Regions from separate parts of the Thauera sp. 63 genome, predicted to be linked through region 1. Evidence: riboswitches for the same ligand, from Rfam matches in the RefSeq annotation. Region 1 holds a riboswitch; each other region holds the start of a gene.
What was found. A riboswitch is a leader RNA that binds a small molecule or an ion and turns the genes downstream of it on or off. The one in region 1 is predicted to bind cobalamin.

Region 1 (6,021 bases):
GGCCGTCGCAGGTGTCGGCGAAGCCGTCTTCGTGGAAGGCGCCGGTGAGGCGGATCGTCACCGCCATCGACAGGATCACCGCCAGCGAGGCGGGCAGGACCAGCGCGAACGCCGCGTAGCTTGCCGCGCCGGTTGCGCCCACCACCCAGCCGACCAGCGGGAAGAAGCGCGCCGCGTGGTTCAGCCGCTCGGGCGACCACGGCACCCAGGCCGGCACCGGCAGCCGGGTGAAGAAGCCGAGCGCGGTGAAGAACAGTTCGAGCTGGTAGCGCATGCCGTGTGCGTCAGCCCTGGTCGCTGACGCCGGCCGACTCGAAGCTCGCCATCTCGTTGAGGAAGCTCACCGCCGATTGCACCAGCGGCCAGGCCAGCACGGCGCCGGTGCCTTCGCCCAGGCGCAGGTCCAGCGACATCAGGGGCTCCACTCCCAAGTGGTCGAGCTGGATGCCGTGGCCGGGTTCCTGCGAGCGATGAGCGAACACGCAGTAGGGCAGCACGTTCGGGTCGATGGCGTGCGCGACCAGCAGTGCAGAGGTGACGATGAAGCCGTCGATCAGGACCAGCATCCTGCGCTCGGCGGCGCCGAGCATGGCGCCGGCCATCATGGCGATCTCGAGGCCGCCGTACTCGGCCAGCACCGCCAGGGGATCGATCGGGCGGCCGCCGCGCTCCAGCGCCTGCTTGAGCAGGGCGCGCTTGTGGATGAGGCCGGCGTCGTCCAGTCCGGTGCCGCGGCCGGTCACGGTGTAGAGGTCGGCGCCGTGCTCGGCACCGACCAGGCAGTGCGTCAGCAGCGAGGCCGAGGCGGTGTTGCCGATGCCCATCTCGCCGAAGCCGACACAGTTGCAGCCGTTGTCTGCCAGCGCATGGGCGATCTCGCGTCCGCGCTGCAGGGCGGCGTCGCGCTGTTCGGCGCTCATCGCCGGCTGTTCGATGTAGTTCGCCGTACCCGGCGCGATCTTGGCGTCGATGAGGCCGGCGCGCTTGCCGAAGTCGTGATTGACCCCCGCATCGACGACGGTCAGCCCCAGCCCCATCTGCCGGCTGAAGACGTTGATCGCGGCGCCGCCGGCCAGGAAGTTCTCCACCATCTGCCAGGTCACGTCCTGCGGGTAGGCCGACACGCCCGCCCGCGCCGCGCCGTGGTCGCCGGCGAAGACGACGATGTGGGGCTGGCGCAACTCGGGCGTCAGCGTCTGCTGCACGAGGCCGATCTGCAGCGCCAGCGGCTCGAGCCGGCCGAGGGCGCCAAGCGGCTTGGTCTTGCGGTCGATCTTGTGTTGCAGCTCGGTGGCAATCGCCTGGTCGGGCGCGGTGATGGCGAGGTTCATGACGCGAGGTTTCCGGTGGAGCGGCGTCGGGGCCGCGGCTGGGTGGGGAGTGAGTTTAGTCCTGCTTCAGCACCAGCGGCAGGCCGGCGGCGACGAACACCACACGCGGGCACAGCGCGGCGACCGCCTGGTTGAGCCGGCCGGCCTCGTCGCGGAACAGGCGGCCGAGCGGGTGCTCCGGCACCAGGCCGAGGCCGACTTCGTTGGCGACCAGCACGATGCGGCCGGGCAGTCGCGGCAGGGTCGCGAGCAGCGCGTCGCGCTGCGCGCGGAACAGCGGCAGGGCTTCGGCATCGGCGCCGGGCGGCAGGCTCTCGGCGTCCGCCAGCAGGTTGCTCAGCCACAGCGTCAGGCAGTCGACCAGCAGGCAGCGGTCGGGGGCTGCCTCGCGCCGCAGCGTGTCGGCGAGCGCCACCGGCGTCTCCACCGTGCGCCAGCCTGCGGGTCGGTCCGCCTGATGGCGACGGATGCGTGCCGCCATCTCGTCGTCGAGCGCCTCGGCGGTCGCAATCACGGTCACCGCCAGCCCGGATTCGGTCGCGCGGCGCTCGGCCTCGCGGCTCTTGCCCGAGCGCGCGCCGCCCAGGATCAGCTCGCATGTCATTGTTCTGATGGCTCCTGTCCGGAAAGAGGACTGTCATTTATTGCAGTGCACGATACTCGCCCGTACGGTATCATCCGCCCCCACTGCCCCGGAAGGGGCGGCGCGTTATCGGTGCCCACGGGCGATTCTCGCCTAGGGTTAAACGGGAAACAGGTGCGCGGACCATCCTCTGCTCGATGGCCGCAATGCCTGTGCTGCCCCCGCAACGGTAAGTGCGCGCAAGGCGGATCACGCAGCCACTGGGAGGATCTCTCCCGGGAAGGCGACCCGTCCGTCCGGCCTCTGGCCGGGCAGCGCACGAGCCCGGAGACCGGCCGGAACGCGAAATGGCGGATGTGCCGCGGGGTGGCGGCGACGGGCGCGGTTTGTCTTGCTCTCTTCGGTTCTCCCCTGCTCGCGGTGCGTCCATGTGAAGTTGCCATGACGTGCGGGGACGCGCGCCATGGCGCAGGGAGTTCCGACAATGAAGATCCGCCTTTCCGCGCTGGTTTCCGCGTGCGCGCTCGCTTACCCGTTCGTCCCGGCCCAGGCCGACGATGCCCAGCTTGGCCACGTCGTGGTCACCGCCACCCGCCAGCCCATCACGGCCGACGAGGCGCTTGCCAGCGTCGACGTGATCGACCGCGACGAGATCGCCCGTGCCGGCAATGCCACGCTGGTGCAACTGCTGTCCAGCCGTCCCGGCGTACAGGTGGCGAGCAATGGCGGTCCGGGCTCGAGCAGCAGCGTGTACCTCCGCGGCGCCAACTCGGGGCACACCCTGCTCCTGATCGATGGCGTGCGCGTGGGGTCGGCGACCAGCGGCTCGCCCACGCTCGAGAACCTGCCGCTCGAGCTGATCGACCGCATCGAGATCCTGCGCGGCCCGGCGAGCGCGCTCTACGGTTCCGATGCGATCGGCGGCGTGATCCAGGTGTTCACGCGCAAGGGACGCGAGGGTTTCCAGCCCAGCGTGCGTGCCGGCGTCGGCACCGACGGTGCGCGCACGCTGGGTGCGACGCTGGCGGGCGGGGTCGAGCGGCTGCGCTACAACGTGTCCGCCGGCAGCGAACGCAGTGACGGCATCGATGCCAAGCCGAAGTCGACGCGCGGCAGCGATCGCGACGACGACGGTTTCCGCAACGAGTACTTCAGCGGCTCGGTGTCGCTCGGTTTCCGCGACGCCGACGAGATCGGCCTGACCGTGCTGCATTCGGACATGCGCAACTGGTACGACAACGCCAAGGTGTTCAACTCGTATCTGGACAAGCGCACCGACTCGCTGGGGCTGCACATGCGCAACCAGATCACCGCAGACTGGACCAGCACCTTGCGCTTCGGCTACGGCGCGGACGAGTCGCACAACTACTCGGACCGCAACGCCAAATCCACGTTCGAGACCGCGCAGCGCCAGTTCACCTGGCAGCACGACATCGCCCTGGGCGTCGGCTCGCTGCTGGCCGCCTACGAGTATCTCGAGCAGGAAGTCGATTCGACTGCCGACTATGACAAGACACAGCGGCACACCAATTCGGTGCTGCTCGGCTGGAGCGGACAGTTCGATCGCCATCACCTGCAGGTCAACGCCCGCCATGACGAGGATTCGCAGTTCGGCAGCAAGACCACCGGTGCGCTGGCCTACGGCTATCGGCTGACGCCGGAGTGGCGCGCGCGTGCCAGCATCGGCACGGCGTTCAAGGCGCCCACGTTCAACGACCTCTACTTCCCGTTCAGCGGCAACCCGAACCTGAAGCCCGAGGAGGCGCTGAACCGCGAGGCCGGCCTGGTGTGGGAGCGCGGCGGCACCAGCCTCAGCGCGACCTACTTCAACAACCGCATTAAGAACCTGATCGCGTGGGCGCCGGTGAACCCGGCCGATCCGATGGGCGACTGGGCGCCGGCCAACGTGGCGGAGGCCTCGATCCAGGGCGTCGAGTTGGCTGCCAGCACGATGCTGTGGGATTACCGCGTGCGGGCCAGCATCGACTTCCTCGACACGGAAGACGAGGAAACCGGCGATGAGCTCGGCCGTCGTGCGCGCATCGGCGGCTCGCTCGGCATCGAGCGCGCTACCGGGCCGTGGACCTGGGGGATGGAGTGGAACGCGCAGGGGCGGCGGTATGATCGAATCCCGAACAACGCGGCCAACCGCATGGGCGGCTACGGCCTGCTGAACGCCTACGTGCATTACGCGCTGGCGCCGGACTGGAGCGTGGAAGTGCGCGCCAACAACCTTCTCGACAAGGACTACGAGCTTGCCCAGAACTACGGCACCCAGGGGGCCAACGCCTTCGTGGCCGTGCGTTACGCGATGCACTAAGCCGCAATGCTCGTTGCCACCGACCGTCTCCGTGTCGTCGGGGGTCGGGCCCTGATGCTGCTCGGCCGCCACCATCCCATCCTGCTCGCCCTCAGCCTGCTGTCGGCGGCGGCGCTTGCACTGCTATGGGCGCTGGTGGCCGGTGACATGCCAATCGGCCTGTCCGAAGTATTCGCTGCCTTGACCGGCAGTGAGGGCATGGCGGCGGACATCGTGCGCGAGCTGCGCCTGCCCCGCGCCTTCGCCGCCTTCGTCTGCGGCGGCCTGCTCGCCACGGCGGGTGCGCTGATGCAGGTGCTGCTGCGCAACCCGCTGGCCGATCCCTACATCCTGGGCATCTCCGGTGGTGCGGCGGTGGGGGCGCTGGTGGCGCTCACGCTCGGCGCGGCCTCGATCTGGGTCGATACGCTGGCCTTCGGTGGCGCGCTCGCCGCGATGCTGCTGGTGTTCGGCCTGGCGCATGGCGACGGCAGCTGGACGCAGACGCGGCTGCTGCTGACCGGGGTCATCGTCGCCGCCGGATGCGGCGCGGCGGTGACGCTGATGCTGGCGCTGGCGCCCGATACCCGGGTGCAGTCGATGCTGTTCTGGCTGATGGGCGATGCCAGTGGCGCGGCGCGGCCCTGGCCTGGGCTGGTGGTGCTGGTGCTGGGTCTGGCCGCGGTGATGCCCTTCGCGCGCGACCTGAACGTGCTCGCGCGCGGCGAGCTGAACGCGCGTGCGCTGGGTGTGAGCGTGCGCAAGCTGCGCATGGGCCTGTACGTGCTGGCCTCGCTGCTGACCGCGACCGCGGTGACGCTGGTGGGCTCGGTGGGCTTCGTCGGCCTCATCATTCCCCACCTCGTGCGGCTGGTGCTGGGCAACGACCAGCGCGTGCTCATCCCCGCTGCCGCGCTGGCCGGCGGCACCCTGCTGACGCTGGCCGACATGGCGGCGCGCACCGTGATCGCGCCGCAGCAACTGCCGGTCGGCGTGCTCACCGCGCTGATCGGCGTGCCGGTGTTCCTGTTCCTGCTCGCGAGGCACCCGCGGTGAGCGCTTCGCGTACCGATGCGGTGCCGCTGCTGGAGGCCGAGCGCCTCGCCCTGCAGGTGGGCGAGCGCTGGCTGTGCTGCGAGTTCAGCCTGAGCCTGGCACCGGGCGAATGCCTTGCCCTGCTGGGCCCCAATGGTGCGGGAAAGACCACCCTGCTGCACACCCTGGCCGGCCTGCGCGAGCCCTCGGTGGGGCAGGTGAGGCTGGGCGGCCTGCCCTACGCCGCCTGGTCGGCGCTGGAGGCGGCGCGCTTCCGCGGCCTGCTGCCGCAACAACAGCCCGATCACTTCGGCGCCAGCGTGCTGGAAACGGTGCTGATCGGCCGTCACCCTCACCTGGGCCGCTGGGGCTGGGAGACGACCGAGGACGAGGCGATCGCCCGCCGGGCCTTGGCCGATGTCGGTTTGCAGGGGTTCGAGACGCGCGACGTGCTGACGCTGTCCGGCGGCGAGCGCCAGCGCGTCGCCATCGCCACCTTGCTGGTACAGTCGCCGCAGCTCTTCCTGCTCGACGAACCGCTCAACCATCTCGACCTGCATTACCAGATCGCCACGCTCGAGCTCTTCCGCAGCATCGTCCGTGGCGGCGACACACGGCACGGCGTCGTCATGGTCCTGCACGACATCAATCTCGCCGCCCGCTACGCCGACCACATCATCCTGCTCGACGGCCGCGGCGGGGTGAAAGCGGGTGATCGCGACAGCGTGCTGCGTGCAGACCTGCTGAGCCAGGCCTTCGGCCATCCCTTGCGC
Region 2 (5,383 bases), on a different contig from region 1:
TCCTGCGCCGCGACGACGGCGGCGCGGATATCTTCCTCGGACCCAAGGAGATGCGCGAGTTGCTGCACGGCGACCGTGTCCTGGTCCGGATCGCCGGCCAGGATCGTCGCGGCCGCCCCGAAGGCAAGCTGGTGGAGGTGCTCGAGCGCGCCAACACGCGTGTGGTCGGCCGGGTGATCGAAGAACATGGCGTGATGATCGTCGTGCCTGAGAACCGCCGCCTGGCGCAGGACATCCTGATCGCCCCGGGTGGGCGCAAGAAGCCCCAGCCCGGCCAGATCGTGACCGTCGAACTGGTGGAGCAGCCGACCCAGGTCACGCAGCCGATCGGACGCATCGTGGAGGTGCTGGGTAACTATGCCGACCCGGGCATGGAGATCGAGATCGCCCTGCGCAAGCACGACCTGCCGTTCGAGTTCTCGGCGGAGGCCAAGGCAGAGACGCGCAAGCTCCCGGCAGCGGTTCGCAAGAAGGACTGGGCGGGTCGCGAGGACCTCACGAAACTGGCCTTGGTGACGATCGACGGCGAGACCGCGAAGGACTTCGACGACGCGGTGTATTGCGAGCGCCAGGGCAAGGGCTACCGCCTGATCGTGGCGATCGCCGACGTGTCGCACTACGTGGGCGCTGGCAATGGCCTCGACAAGGATGCTTTCGAACGCGGCAACTCGGTGTACTTCCCGCGTCGGGTGATCCCGATGCTGCCCGAGAAGCTCTCGAATGGCCTGTGTTCGCTGAACCCGCAGGTCGAGCGCCTGGCGATGGTTGCCGACATGGCGATCTCGATGACCGGCGACATCAAGTCCTACCGCTTCTACCCCGCGGTGATCTGGTCGCATGCGCGCCTCACCTACACCCAGGTGGCCGCGGCGCTGTACGACAAGGATCCGGCGGTGCGCAACGAGCTGGCCGCGCTGCTGCCGCACCTGGAGAACCTCGACCAGCTCTTCCGCGTGCTGCTGAAGGCGCGCGCCAAGCGCGGCGCGATCGACTTCGAGACCACCGAGACGCGGATGATCTTCGACGACAACGGCAAGATCGCGCAGATCGTACCCGAAGTGCGCAACGACGCCCATCGCCTGATCGAGGAGTGCATGCTCGCCGCCAACGTGTGTGCGTCCGACTTTCTCGCCAGCCGCGAGCACCCGGCGCTGTACCGCGTGCACGACAGCCCCTCCGAGGACAAGCTCGCCAAGCTGCGCGAGTTTCTCAAGGAGTTCGGCCTCGGCCTGGGCGGTGGTGACGAGCCGCGCGCGGGCGACTTCGCCAAGCTGCTCGAGCAGGTTAGGGATCGTCCCGACGCCCAGCTGCTGCAGACCGTGATGCTGCGTTCTCTCAAGCAGGCGATGTACAGCCCGGATAACGTCGGCCACTTCGGCCTTGCCTACGAGTCCTATACCCACTTCACCTCGCCGATCCGGCGCTATCCCGACCTGCTGATCCACCGCGGCATCAAGGCCGCGCTGGCGGGCGAGCAGTACCGCCCCGGCGACTGGGAGCAGATCGGCCTGCACTGCTCGATGACCGAGCGTCGCGCCGACGACGCCACGCGCGACGTGGTCGCCTTCCTGAAGTGCTACTTCATGCAGGACCGCGTCGGCGAGATCTTCACCGGCAGCGTGTCGGCGGTCGTGTCCTTCGGCCTCTTCGTCGCCCTCGACGACATCTTCATCGAGGGCCTGCTGCACATCTCCGATCTGGGCAGCGACTACTTCCACTACGACGAGACCCGCCACGCCCTGCTGGGCGAGCGCACGGGCAAGCAATTCCGCCTGTCGGATCGGGTCAAGGTGCAGCTGGTGCGGGTCGACATGGCGACCAACAAGATCGACTTCCGCCTGATCGAAGGTCCGCTGGCGGTCGAGAAGCCTGTCGCCGTGGTGGAGGAGACGCCGGCTCCCGCACCTCGGCGTGCGCGCAGAACGACAAGGACGGCTGCCGACAAGGCAGCGGTGGAGACCGTCGTCGTGGCAGCACCGGCCGCGGCGCCTGCCGTGGAGGTCGCCAAGCCGGCAAGGAAGACGCGGGCGAAGCCTGCCGCCGTGCCGGCCGAAGAAGTGATTGCACCGGCCGCCACCGCGGCAAAGCCGGCGCGCAAGCCCCGGGACAAGGCGCAGTCCGTGCCGGAAACGGCCCCCACGCCGGTGATGCCGGCGCGTAAGTCGCGCGTCAAGGCCGCAACGGCGCTTTCCGCGCAGAAGGCGCCGCAAGCGAGCGTGCTCGACGATATCTGGCAGAAGGCGGCCGACCAGGAGGCAGCGGCGCAGAAACTCGCGGCGGAGGAGGCGGCCAGCGCGCGGGCCGGCAAGAAGCGCAAGGCGGCGGACAAGGCGGAGGGCAAGCCTGCGAAGAGGGCAAAGGCACCCGCCGCCAAGGCCAAGTCCAAAGTCAAGGCGGGCGCCAAGGCGAAGCCTGCAGCCAAGCCAGCGAAGAAATCCGCTGCGAAGGCTGTGAAGGCGTCCGCGACCGTTGCCGAGCCGGTAGAATCGCGCGCCTCCAAACCGGCCGCACGTCCTGGCGGCAAGACCTCGACCAAGGGAACCCGCCGTGGCTAAAGCCCCAGAAACTGTCTCCACCCGCCTCATCTACGGCTTCCATGCCGTTTCCGCCAAGCTGCGCCACGCGCCGGATTCAGTGCTGGAAATCTTCCTGTCCGGTGATCGCAAGGACGCCCGAGTGCGCAAGTTCGTTGCCCAGGCCGAGGCCGCGGGCGCACGCATCACGTCCAGCGAAGGCGACAAGCTCGACGCGCTGGTCGGCACGCGGCGCCACCAGGGCGTGGTGGCCAAGGTCGACGCCACGCGGCGCGACATCAAGCTCGCCGACGTGCTCGACAGCCTCGAAGAGAATGCGCTGATCCTGGTGCTCGACGGCGTGCAGGACCCGCACAACCTCGGCGCCTGCCTGCGCGTGGCCGACGCCGCCGGTGCGCATGCGGTGGTGGCGCCGAAGGATCGCGCGGTGGGCCTCAACGCCACCGCGGTCAAGGTCGCCAGCGGTGCGGCCGACACCGTGCCCTACATCACCGTCACCAACCTGGCCCGCGCACTGCGCGAGATGCAGGATGCCGGCGTGTGGGTGGTCGGTGCCGCCGGCGAGGCCGAGAAGTCTCTGTATGAGATCGACCAGAAGGTGCCCGTGGCCTGGGTGCTGGGTGCCGAAGGCGACGGCCTGCGCCGCCTGACGCGCGAGACCTGCGACGAACTCGCCCGCATCCCGATGCACGGCAGTGTCGAGAGCCTGAACGTGTCGGTCGCCAGCGGCATCTGCCTGTTCGAGGCGCGTCGCCAGCGCGGCTGAACGGTTCCGGCGAGCCCCGTCTTTGGGGTAACCTCTCGCCCTTCGAGCTTCGGGGTGCCCGCGCCAGTCGCGGGAGAATCGGGAAAGCGGCGCAACTCCGCTGCGCGCCCAGCGCCGTTATGGGGATTGTCCGGGCATGGTTTGCCCAGCCACTGGTCCGCAAGGATCGGGAAGGCGCCCGGACGAGATGATCCACAGCCGGAAGACCGGCCCCGAAGCGTATCAAGCAGCCGCCTGGTCGGCGGTTGTCCACTGCTCTACGACAAGGGGAATTTCATGAGCAGTCCTTCGCAGGCCGTCCAGACCGATCCGCAGTTCAGCGCCGAGGAGCGCGCCGCCGTCTATCGGGCCATCCACACCCGGCGCGACGTGCGCGGCCAGTTCCTGCCCGACCCGATCCCGGACGAGGTGCTCGCGCGCGCGCTGACGGCCGCCCACCATGCCCCGTCGGTCGGCTTCATGCAGCCGTGGGACTTCGTGCTCGTGCGCTCGCGCGAGGTGCGGCAGAAGATCCAAGCCGACTTCCGCGCCGCCCATGCCGAGGCTGAGCTGATGTTCGAGGAAGGCAAGCGCGACACCTATCGCAAGCTCAAGCTCGAAGGCATCCTCGAGGCGCCGGTCAACCTGTGCATCACCTGCGACCGCAGCCGCAACGGCCCGGTGGTGATCGGCCGCACCCACATCGGCGCGATGGACGTCTACAGCGCGGTGTGCGCGGTGCAGAACCTGTGGCTTGCCGCCCGAGCCGAGGGCCTGGGCGTGGGCTGGGTCAGCATCCTCCACCAGCAGACCTTGCGCGAGGCGCTCGGCATTCCGCAGGACATCGTGCCGATCGCCTATCTGTGCATCGGCTACGTCAGCCATTTCTACGACAGGCCCGAGCTGGAGTCGGCGGGTTGGCTCAAGCGCATGCCGCTGACCGAGCTGCTGCACTTCGACGGCTGGCGGGGCAGGGCGGACGAGGCGGGCGAGCGGCTGGTCGACGAGATCGGGCGGGTGCGGCCGATCCTGAAGTAGGGGCGTGCTGCGGCCGGGTGATCCCGGTCGACACCGTGTGCGCGGCGGCATGCCCAGCCACGTGCACAACTCTTGCTTGTCCCCGTGGGCGCGACTCCCTCGCGCAGACCCCACACCCCCGGAGGACGGCATGAAGACGGCGCTCGCATTCCTGCTCGCAGCGCGCCGCTGCGAAATCGACGATCTCGAACGGCTCGCGCTCAGCTGCGAGCTGGTGCAGGCGGTGAGCGAACTCGTGCATCAGCTGCAGCGCGAGCGCGGTGCCTCGAACGTTTTTCTGGCGTCGGACGGCGCACGATTCGGCGCCCAGCGCGAAGCGCAGCTCGATGCGAGCCGGGCGGCCGAGGCCGAGGTGCGGGCCTGGCTCGACCGGCCCGAGCTGGGCGGCGAGCGGGCCGGCGCATTGGTGCTGGGCGGTGCCAGGCTGTTCACCCGGGTCGCGCTTGCGCTGCATGCGCTCGATGCCTTGCCCGACCTGCGTGCCGACGTGGCCGCCCAGCGCTGCCGCCCCGACGCGGCGACCGCACGCTACAGCGAGATCGTCAGCGCACTGCTCGCGCTGGTGTTCGATGCCGCCGACGTGGCGGTGGATCCGGAGGTTTCGCGGCTGCTGGTGGCGATCTTCAATCTGATGCAGGGCAAGGAGTTTGCCGGACAGGAGCGTGCGCTGGGCGCGGCGTCATTCGCAGCGGGTCATCCGGCGGCCGATGCCATGCAGGCCATCCAGTACCTGGTCGAGGCGCAGTCCCAGTGCTTCCGGCGCTTCGAGGCCTTCTGCGGCGCCGAGGTACTGCGCCAGTGGCAGGCACTGCAATCCATCATGCCGCTGGCCGAGCTCGAGCGGCTGCGCCGAGTGCTGCTCGCGTCCGGCCCCGGGGCAGCCCTGGATTCCGCCTGCGCGGAGGGTTGGTTCGCGTGCTGCTCGCAGCGTCTGGACCAGTTGCACGAGGTGGAGGTGGCGCTGGCGCGCGGCCTGGGCGACGCCTGCGCGCGCAAGATCGCGGCGACGCGGGACGAGGCGCGCAACCAGGCGAGCCTGCTGCAGGCCTTGTCCGCCGCATCCGAG
Region 3 (6,021 bases), on a different contig from region 1:
GTGCAGGGCTTCCTCATACACCTGGCGGGCCTGGTAGATCTGCAGTTCGGGCGCGGTCATCTTTTCCATCACCGCCAGGCCGATGTTGCGCATGGCGAGGATGTCCGAGGTGGTCAGATAGGACAGCACGTTCTCGAACACATGGCGCTCGGCCGGCGTCAGGCGATGGTGGTAGTCGTGAACGTCCTGCGCCATGGAGATTTCCAGCGGCGTCCAGTGGTTCTTGTTGGCGTTGAGGAAGAACTCCCACGCCCAGGGGTACTTGAAGGGCGCGAGCTGGTTGATGTCACCCTGGCCGTTGACGATGCGCTTGTCGGCTGCGCGCACCGGCGCCAGCGCGCCCGGCCGGGCATCGGTGGCGGACAGGGCTGTGCCGTAGCGGGATGTCGTGGGTGTCACCGTGGAAGCCGGGGAGTCTGTCTCGCGGGCGAGGGGCGTGTTGGCTGAAGAGATGGCTGGCTGGGGGCGAACCGGCGTGTCCCAGTCGTCGAAGAAGGTGGTCATTGGCAGGCCTCGCAGTCGGGGTCGAGAATGGAGCAGGTCTTGGGCGCCGGGCCGGCGCTGGCGGCGTACGGCGTGGTGGTGCCGGTCTTCTCCATGGCGGTGGCGCCCAGCGTGCGCAGGTAGTAGGTGGTCTTGAGCCCGCGCAGCCAGGCCAGGCGGTAGAGCTCGTCGAGCTTGCGGCCCGACGCGGCGGCGACATAGAGATTCAGCGACTGCGCCTGGTCGATCCACTTCTGCCGGCGCGAGGCGGCTTCCACCAGCCAGTGCGGCTCGATCTCGAAGGCGGTCGCGTAACGCGCCTTGAGTTCGGCGGGAATGCGCTCGATCGGGGCGAGCGAGCCGTCAAAGTACTTGAGGTCGGCCACCATCACTTCGTCCCACAGGCCGAGCGCCTTCAGCTCGCGCACGAGATGCGCGTTGACCACGGTGAACTCGCCCGACAGGTTGGATTTAACGTACAGGTTCTGGTAGTCCGGCTCGATCGAGGCCGACACGCCGACGATGTTGGAGATCGTCGCGGTCGGTGCGATGGCGACGCAGTTCGAGTTGCGCATGCCATGGCGGGCGATGCGTTCGCGCAGCGGGCCCCAGTCGAGCGCGGAGGAGCGGTCGACTTCGAGCAGGGCGCCGCCGCCGGCGCCGCTGCGGCCGCGGCCCTCGGCCAGCAGCGCGAGGCTGTCCTGCGGCAGGAGGCCCCGGTCCCACAGGCTGCCGCGGAAACTGGAATACGGCCCGCGCGCCTCGGCCAGCTCGGTCGAGGCCCAGTAGGCGGCGTGGCACACGGCTTCCATCGAACGGTCGGCGAACTCGACCGCGGCGTCCGATGCGTAGGCCAGGCCCATCATGTGCAAGGCGTCGGCAAAGCCCATGATGCCCAGGCCCACCGGGCGGTGGCGCAGGTTGGCGGCGCGCGCCTTGGGCGTGGCGTAGTAGTTGAGGTCGATGACGTTGTCGAGCAGGCGCATCGCGACGCGCACGGTGCGCTGCAGCTTGTCGTGGTCGAGCGTCCAGCGCCCGTCGCCGTCGCGCACCAGATGGGCGGGCAGGTTCACCGAGCCGAGGTTGCACACCGCGGTCTCTTCGGCCGAGGTGTTGAGCGTGATCTCGGTGCACAGGTTGGAGCCATGCACCACGCCCACGTGCTGCTGCGGCGAGCGCAGGTTGCAGGCGTCCTTGAAGGTGATCCACGGATGCCCGGTCTCGAACAGCATGGTCAGCATCTTGCGCCACAGCTGGAGGGCGGGCAGGCGCTTGAAGAGGCGGATCTCGCCGCGCTCGGCCTTTTCCTCATACGCGCGGTAGGCCGCCTCGAAGTCCTGGCCGTAGCGCTCGTGCAGGTCGGGCACGTCGACCGGCGAGAACAGGGTCCATTCGGCATTCTCCAGCACGCGTTTCATGAACAGGTCGGGGATCCAGTTCGCGGTGTTCATGTCGTGCGTGCGGCGGCGCTCGTCGCCGGTGTTCTTGCGCAGTTCGAGGAATTCCTCGATGTCGAGGTGCCAGGTTTCGAGATAGGCGCACACCGCGCCCTTGCGCTTGCCGCCCTGGTTCACCGCCACCGCGGTGTCATTGACCACCTTGAGGAAGGGGATCACGCCCTGGCTCTGGCCATTGGTGCCCTTGATGCGGCTGCCGAGCGCACGCACCGGCGTCCAGTCGTTGCCCAGACCGCCGGCGAACTTCTGCAGCAGGGCGTTTTCCTTGATCGACTGGTAGATGTCCTCGAGGCTGTCGGCCACCGTCGTCAGGTAGCAGGACGACAGCTGCGAATGGCGGGTGCCGCTGTTGAACAGCGTCGGCGTGCTGCTCATGAAGTCGAAGCTCGACAGCAGCTCGTAGAACGCGATGGCCTGTGCCTCGCGGTCGATCTCGTTGATCGCCAGGCCCATCGCCACCCGCATGAAGAAGGTCTGCGGCAGCTCGATGCGGCGGTCGTCGACATGCAGGAAGTAGCGGTCATACAGCGTCTGCAGGCCGAGGTAGTCGAACTGCAGGTCGCGCTCGGGTCGGATCGCCGCCGCCAGGCGGGCGAGGTCGAAGTCGGCCAGCCGGGGATCGAGCAGCTCCGCCTCGATGCCACGGCGGATGAAGGCGGGCAGGCAGGCGGCATAACCCTGGTCGGGGTCGGCCATGTCGGCCTGCGAGGCCTCGTGCCCGAGCACTTCGACGCGGATCGCCGACAGCAGCAGGCGGGCGGCGACACGTCCGTAGTCCGGCTCGCGCTCGATCAGTGTGCGTGCGGCCAGCACCAGCGCCTGGCGCACGGCGGCAATCGGCACGCCGTCGTAGAGGTTGTGCAGGGCGTGTTCGAGCACGGTGTCGGCGGACACACCGTCCAGCCCCGTGCAGGCCTCGCGGCACACGGCGAGCAGGGCGGCGCGGTCGAGCGGGCGGCGCGCTTCGCCATCGACGACGTGCAGCACTGGGCCGGCGCCGCCCGCCTGCGCTTCGGCGTCCTTCTGCGCCGCGCGTTCGGCAGCGCGGCGTTCGCGGTAGAGCACGTAGGCGCGCGCGACGTCGTGCTCGCCCGAGCGCATCAGCGCCAGCTCGACCTGGTCCTGGATGTCCTCGATGTGCAGCATGCCGCCGTCGGGTAGGCGGCGGGTGAGGGCGCCGACCACGGTATCGGTGAGGCGGGCCACGATGTCGCGTACGCGTGAGGACGCCGCACCCTGGCGGCCCTCGACGGCGAGGAAGGCCTTGGTCATGGCGACGGCGATCTTGTTCGGATCGAAGGCGACGACGGCGCCATTGCGGCGGATGATCTGGAATGCGGCGAGTTGCATGGCGCTATCAAGCGCTTCGGTCGGAAGTCGGTCCACGGGATGTCCTCGTCTGGGTGAATTCGAATGAGCGGGGTTTGGGAGGCAAGGGCAGCGTCAGGCGACTGCCCGGCTGCTTGCGGGGGCGTCGTCGGCGCAGCGGGACGCGGCCCGCAGTTCCAGCGTCAGCGGGGCGGTGTGGCTGCCGCCGGGACGGCGGAAGCCGCTGGTGGCCGCCATGTGCAGCACCGCCGGGCTGACGCTGTGGCACACGATGCGGACCGCGTCGTGCAGGCGGGCCAGCGCGATGACGTGGCCGAACAGCGCGCGTCCGAGTCCGCGCTGGCGGTAGGCTGCGATGACGCTGAGGCCGAAGTCGACCTCGCCATCGCGCACCCCCACATGGGCGAGGGCGACGATGTCGCCCTGCGCGGTGCACAGGCCATGCACGTGGTCGCGTGCGAAATCGAGGCTGGCGACGTAGGCGGCGATGCCCTCGTCGCGGATGCCGTGGCTGAAGCGCAGCAGCCGGTCGTCGGCATCCAGCGCACGCAGGTGTTCGAGGATGCGCGGCGTGTCTGCGGCGCCGAAGCGCAGCATCGGGCGCGGGGCCGTGATCGACGGTACGTGCGGAGCTGGCGTCAGCGCCGGGGCGAGGCGGGCAGATGCGGGCATGGCGGAGATCCGGTGCGGGCGGGGCGGATCTCCGACGGACGGGCGTGATGCGTCACGCGCATGGCCATGCCATGCGGTGCTGCCGTGCCATCAGGAAAGCGTGCAAGTGAAATGGTCTGAGCCATGCCTCTTGTCAGGGACACCCCGCCCCGAGCTGTTAAGGGAAGCGTCGCGGCAGGTCTCCTGGCTCTCGGGTCGTCGTCCTGCGCCGGCCTTCCCGGACATTCGTCCAGTGGCATGGAAAAGCGCAAGACTCACCGATTACAGTTGCGGGGGCAGCTCCGGATTCCGCACCTTGCGATGCGTCACCGGATTCCCTTGCCCGGTCGGAACCGGGCAGCCGTGACGGGCAGACATTAGGGCCGGCGGGTGCCGTGTGTCAAGCTTGACGTGTGAACAGTGATACTGCGGGTAGTGCTTGGCGACCCGGTTGACTACTAGGGGTTGCGTGCCGACCTGCTGCGATCGCGTCCGCTCCTGCCCTTAGTCGATCGTCGTGTACGACCGTGTGGCGGGGGATGGGCGCGCGATGGCGTCCGTGGTGGCATCCGCCGGTGCCGTCCCGCTGGCCACCGGTGCGGGCTCTTCAATGCCGAGCAGCCATTCGCGCCAGATCGCCACCAGCAGCGCCATCAGCACCGGGCCGACGAACAGGCCGACCAGCCCCATGGTCTGCACGCCGCCGACCAGGCCGAAGAAGGTGGGCAGGAACGGCAGCTTCACCGGGCCGCCGACCAGGCGCGGGCGCAGCGTCTTGTCCACGATGAAGAGCTCGATCGACCCCCACGCGAACAGTCCCAGCCCGGCGACAAGGTCGCCCGAGCCGACCAGGTACAGCGACACCAGCGTGAAGGACAGCGGCGCCCCGCCGGGGATCAGCGCCATGAAACCGGTGACCACGCCGAGCAGCACGGGTGAGGGCACGCCGGCGATCCAGTAGGCCACGCCGAGCACCACCCCTTCGCCGATTGCGATCAGGCCCATGCCGGTGACAGTGGCGCTGACGGTGGACGGCACCACGCGCGAGAAGCGTTGCCAGCGCGTCGGCAGGATGCGCTCGCCGACGACGTCGAGCTGCGCCGCGATCCGGCTGCCGTCCTTGTAGACGAAGAACAGCGTGATGAGCATGAACAGCGTGGTCAGGGCCAGCCGCGCGAGATCGCCGGTGGCGCTCAGCAGCGCGCGGTAGATGTTGCCCAGGTGCTCGCCGCTGATGATCTCCACCCAGTGCCCGAGTGCCTGGGGCTCGCCCAGGTGCAGGAGCCAGTACTCGGCGAGCCGGTTGCCGACCATCGGCAGGGCCCGGATCCAGTCCGGGACCGATGCGCCGGTCCGGTTGGCTTCGAGCAGCCAGGCAATGAAGTTGCCGGCTTCCTGCAGCGCGTAGTGCAGGGCGACGGTCAGCGGCACGATCAGCGCGCAGATGACGACGATCAGGGCCAGGCTCGCGGCCAGCGCCGTCTTCCCGCCGCACAGCACGACGCCCCGGCGGTACAGCGGCCAGCTGGCGAAGCCGATGACCAGCGCGGCCAGCACCGGCACGAGGAAACCGCTGAGGAAATACGCCCCCGCGGCAAGGATCAGCAGCAGCAGGGTGCGGACGATGAGGGGGGCTTGCAGGACTGGGGGCATGGGCAGGGCTGGACGGATCGCCGATGTGCCCGACTATACCGTAGGGGGCGGCCATTCCCCGACGCGATCGCGTGGCGGGCAGGCCGCGTGCGACTGCGAATCCCGGCGGTCTGCCACGGCATCACCCGCGATCGGATGGGGTTCCTGCCTCGGCGTGCTCGAGCGCGCGCACCAGGGTATGTACGGCCCGATGCGTCGGCACCTCGAAGCCGCCCGTCTCGGCCATGGCGAGCAGGGCGCCGGTGATGGCGTCGATCTCGGTGCGGCGGCCGGCGAGCACGTCCTGCAGCATGCTGGCGCGGTTGGCGGCGGTGGCACGGGCGACGCCGTGCACGCGTGAGAGCGCCGCCCCTTCGTCCAGATCGAGGCCGTTGGCGCGCAGCACCGGCAGCGCCTCGCGTACCAGGGTGTCGAGCAGCACGCGGTGCGGCGGTTCGAGCAGGGCGCC

Region 2: another riboswitch for cobalamin. It lies ahead of bluB (5,6-dimethylbenzimidazole synthase); the one in region 1 lies ahead of C664_RS15060 (TonB-dependent receptor domain-containing protein).
Region 3: another riboswitch for cobalamin. It lies ahead of C664_RS19685 (GNAT family N-acetyltransferase); the one in region 1 lies ahead of C664_RS15060 (TonB-dependent receptor domain-containing protein).

Annotation. Positions count from the first base shown of each region.
Region 1 covers NZ_AMXC01000021.1:15,928-21,948, reverse strand. The annotation lists gene C664_RS15075 (adenosylcobinamide-GDP ribazoletransferase) at 1-274, opposite strand, end outside; gene cobT (nicotinate-nucleotide--dimethylbenzimidazole phosphoribosyltransferase) at 285-1,331, opposite strand; gene cobU (bifunctional adenosylcobinamide kinase/adenosylcobinamide-phosphate guanylyltransferase) at 1,387-1,935, opposite strand; cobalamin riboswitch at 2,028-2,267, shown strand; gene C664_RS15060 (TonB-dependent receptor domain-containing protein) at 2,399-4,234, shown strand; gene C664_RS15055 (FecCD family ABC transporter permease) at 4,289-5,269, shown strand; gene C664_RS15050 (ABC transporter ATP-binding protein) at 5,266-6,021, shown strand, end outside.
Region 2 covers NZ_AMXC01000060.1:367-5,749, forward strand. The annotation lists gene rnr (ribonuclease R) at 1-2,555, shown strand, start outside; gene rlmB (23S rRNA (guanosine(2251)-2'-O)-methyltransferase RlmB) at 2,548-3,300, shown strand; cobalamin riboswitch at 3,336-3,529, shown strand; gene bluB (5,6-dimethylbenzimidazole synthase) at 3,577-4,317, shown strand; partial or broken gene C664_RS19790 (nitrate- and nitrite sensing domain-containing protein) at 4,448-5,383, shown strand, end outside.
Region 3 covers NZ_AMXC01000057.1:501-6,521, reverse strand. The annotation lists gene C664_RS19695 (ribonucleotide-diphosphate reductase subunit beta) at 1-504, opposite strand, end outside; gene C664_RS19690 (ribonucleoside-diphosphate reductase subunit alpha) at 501-3,326, opposite strand; gene C664_RS19685 (GNAT family N-acetyltransferase) at 3,384-3,941, opposite strand; cobalamin riboswitch at 4,098-4,301, opposite strand; gene C664_RS19680 (AI-2E family transporter) at 4,425-5,573, opposite strand; partial or broken gene C664_RS19675 (ketopantoate reductase family protein) at 5,695-6,021, opposite strand, start outside.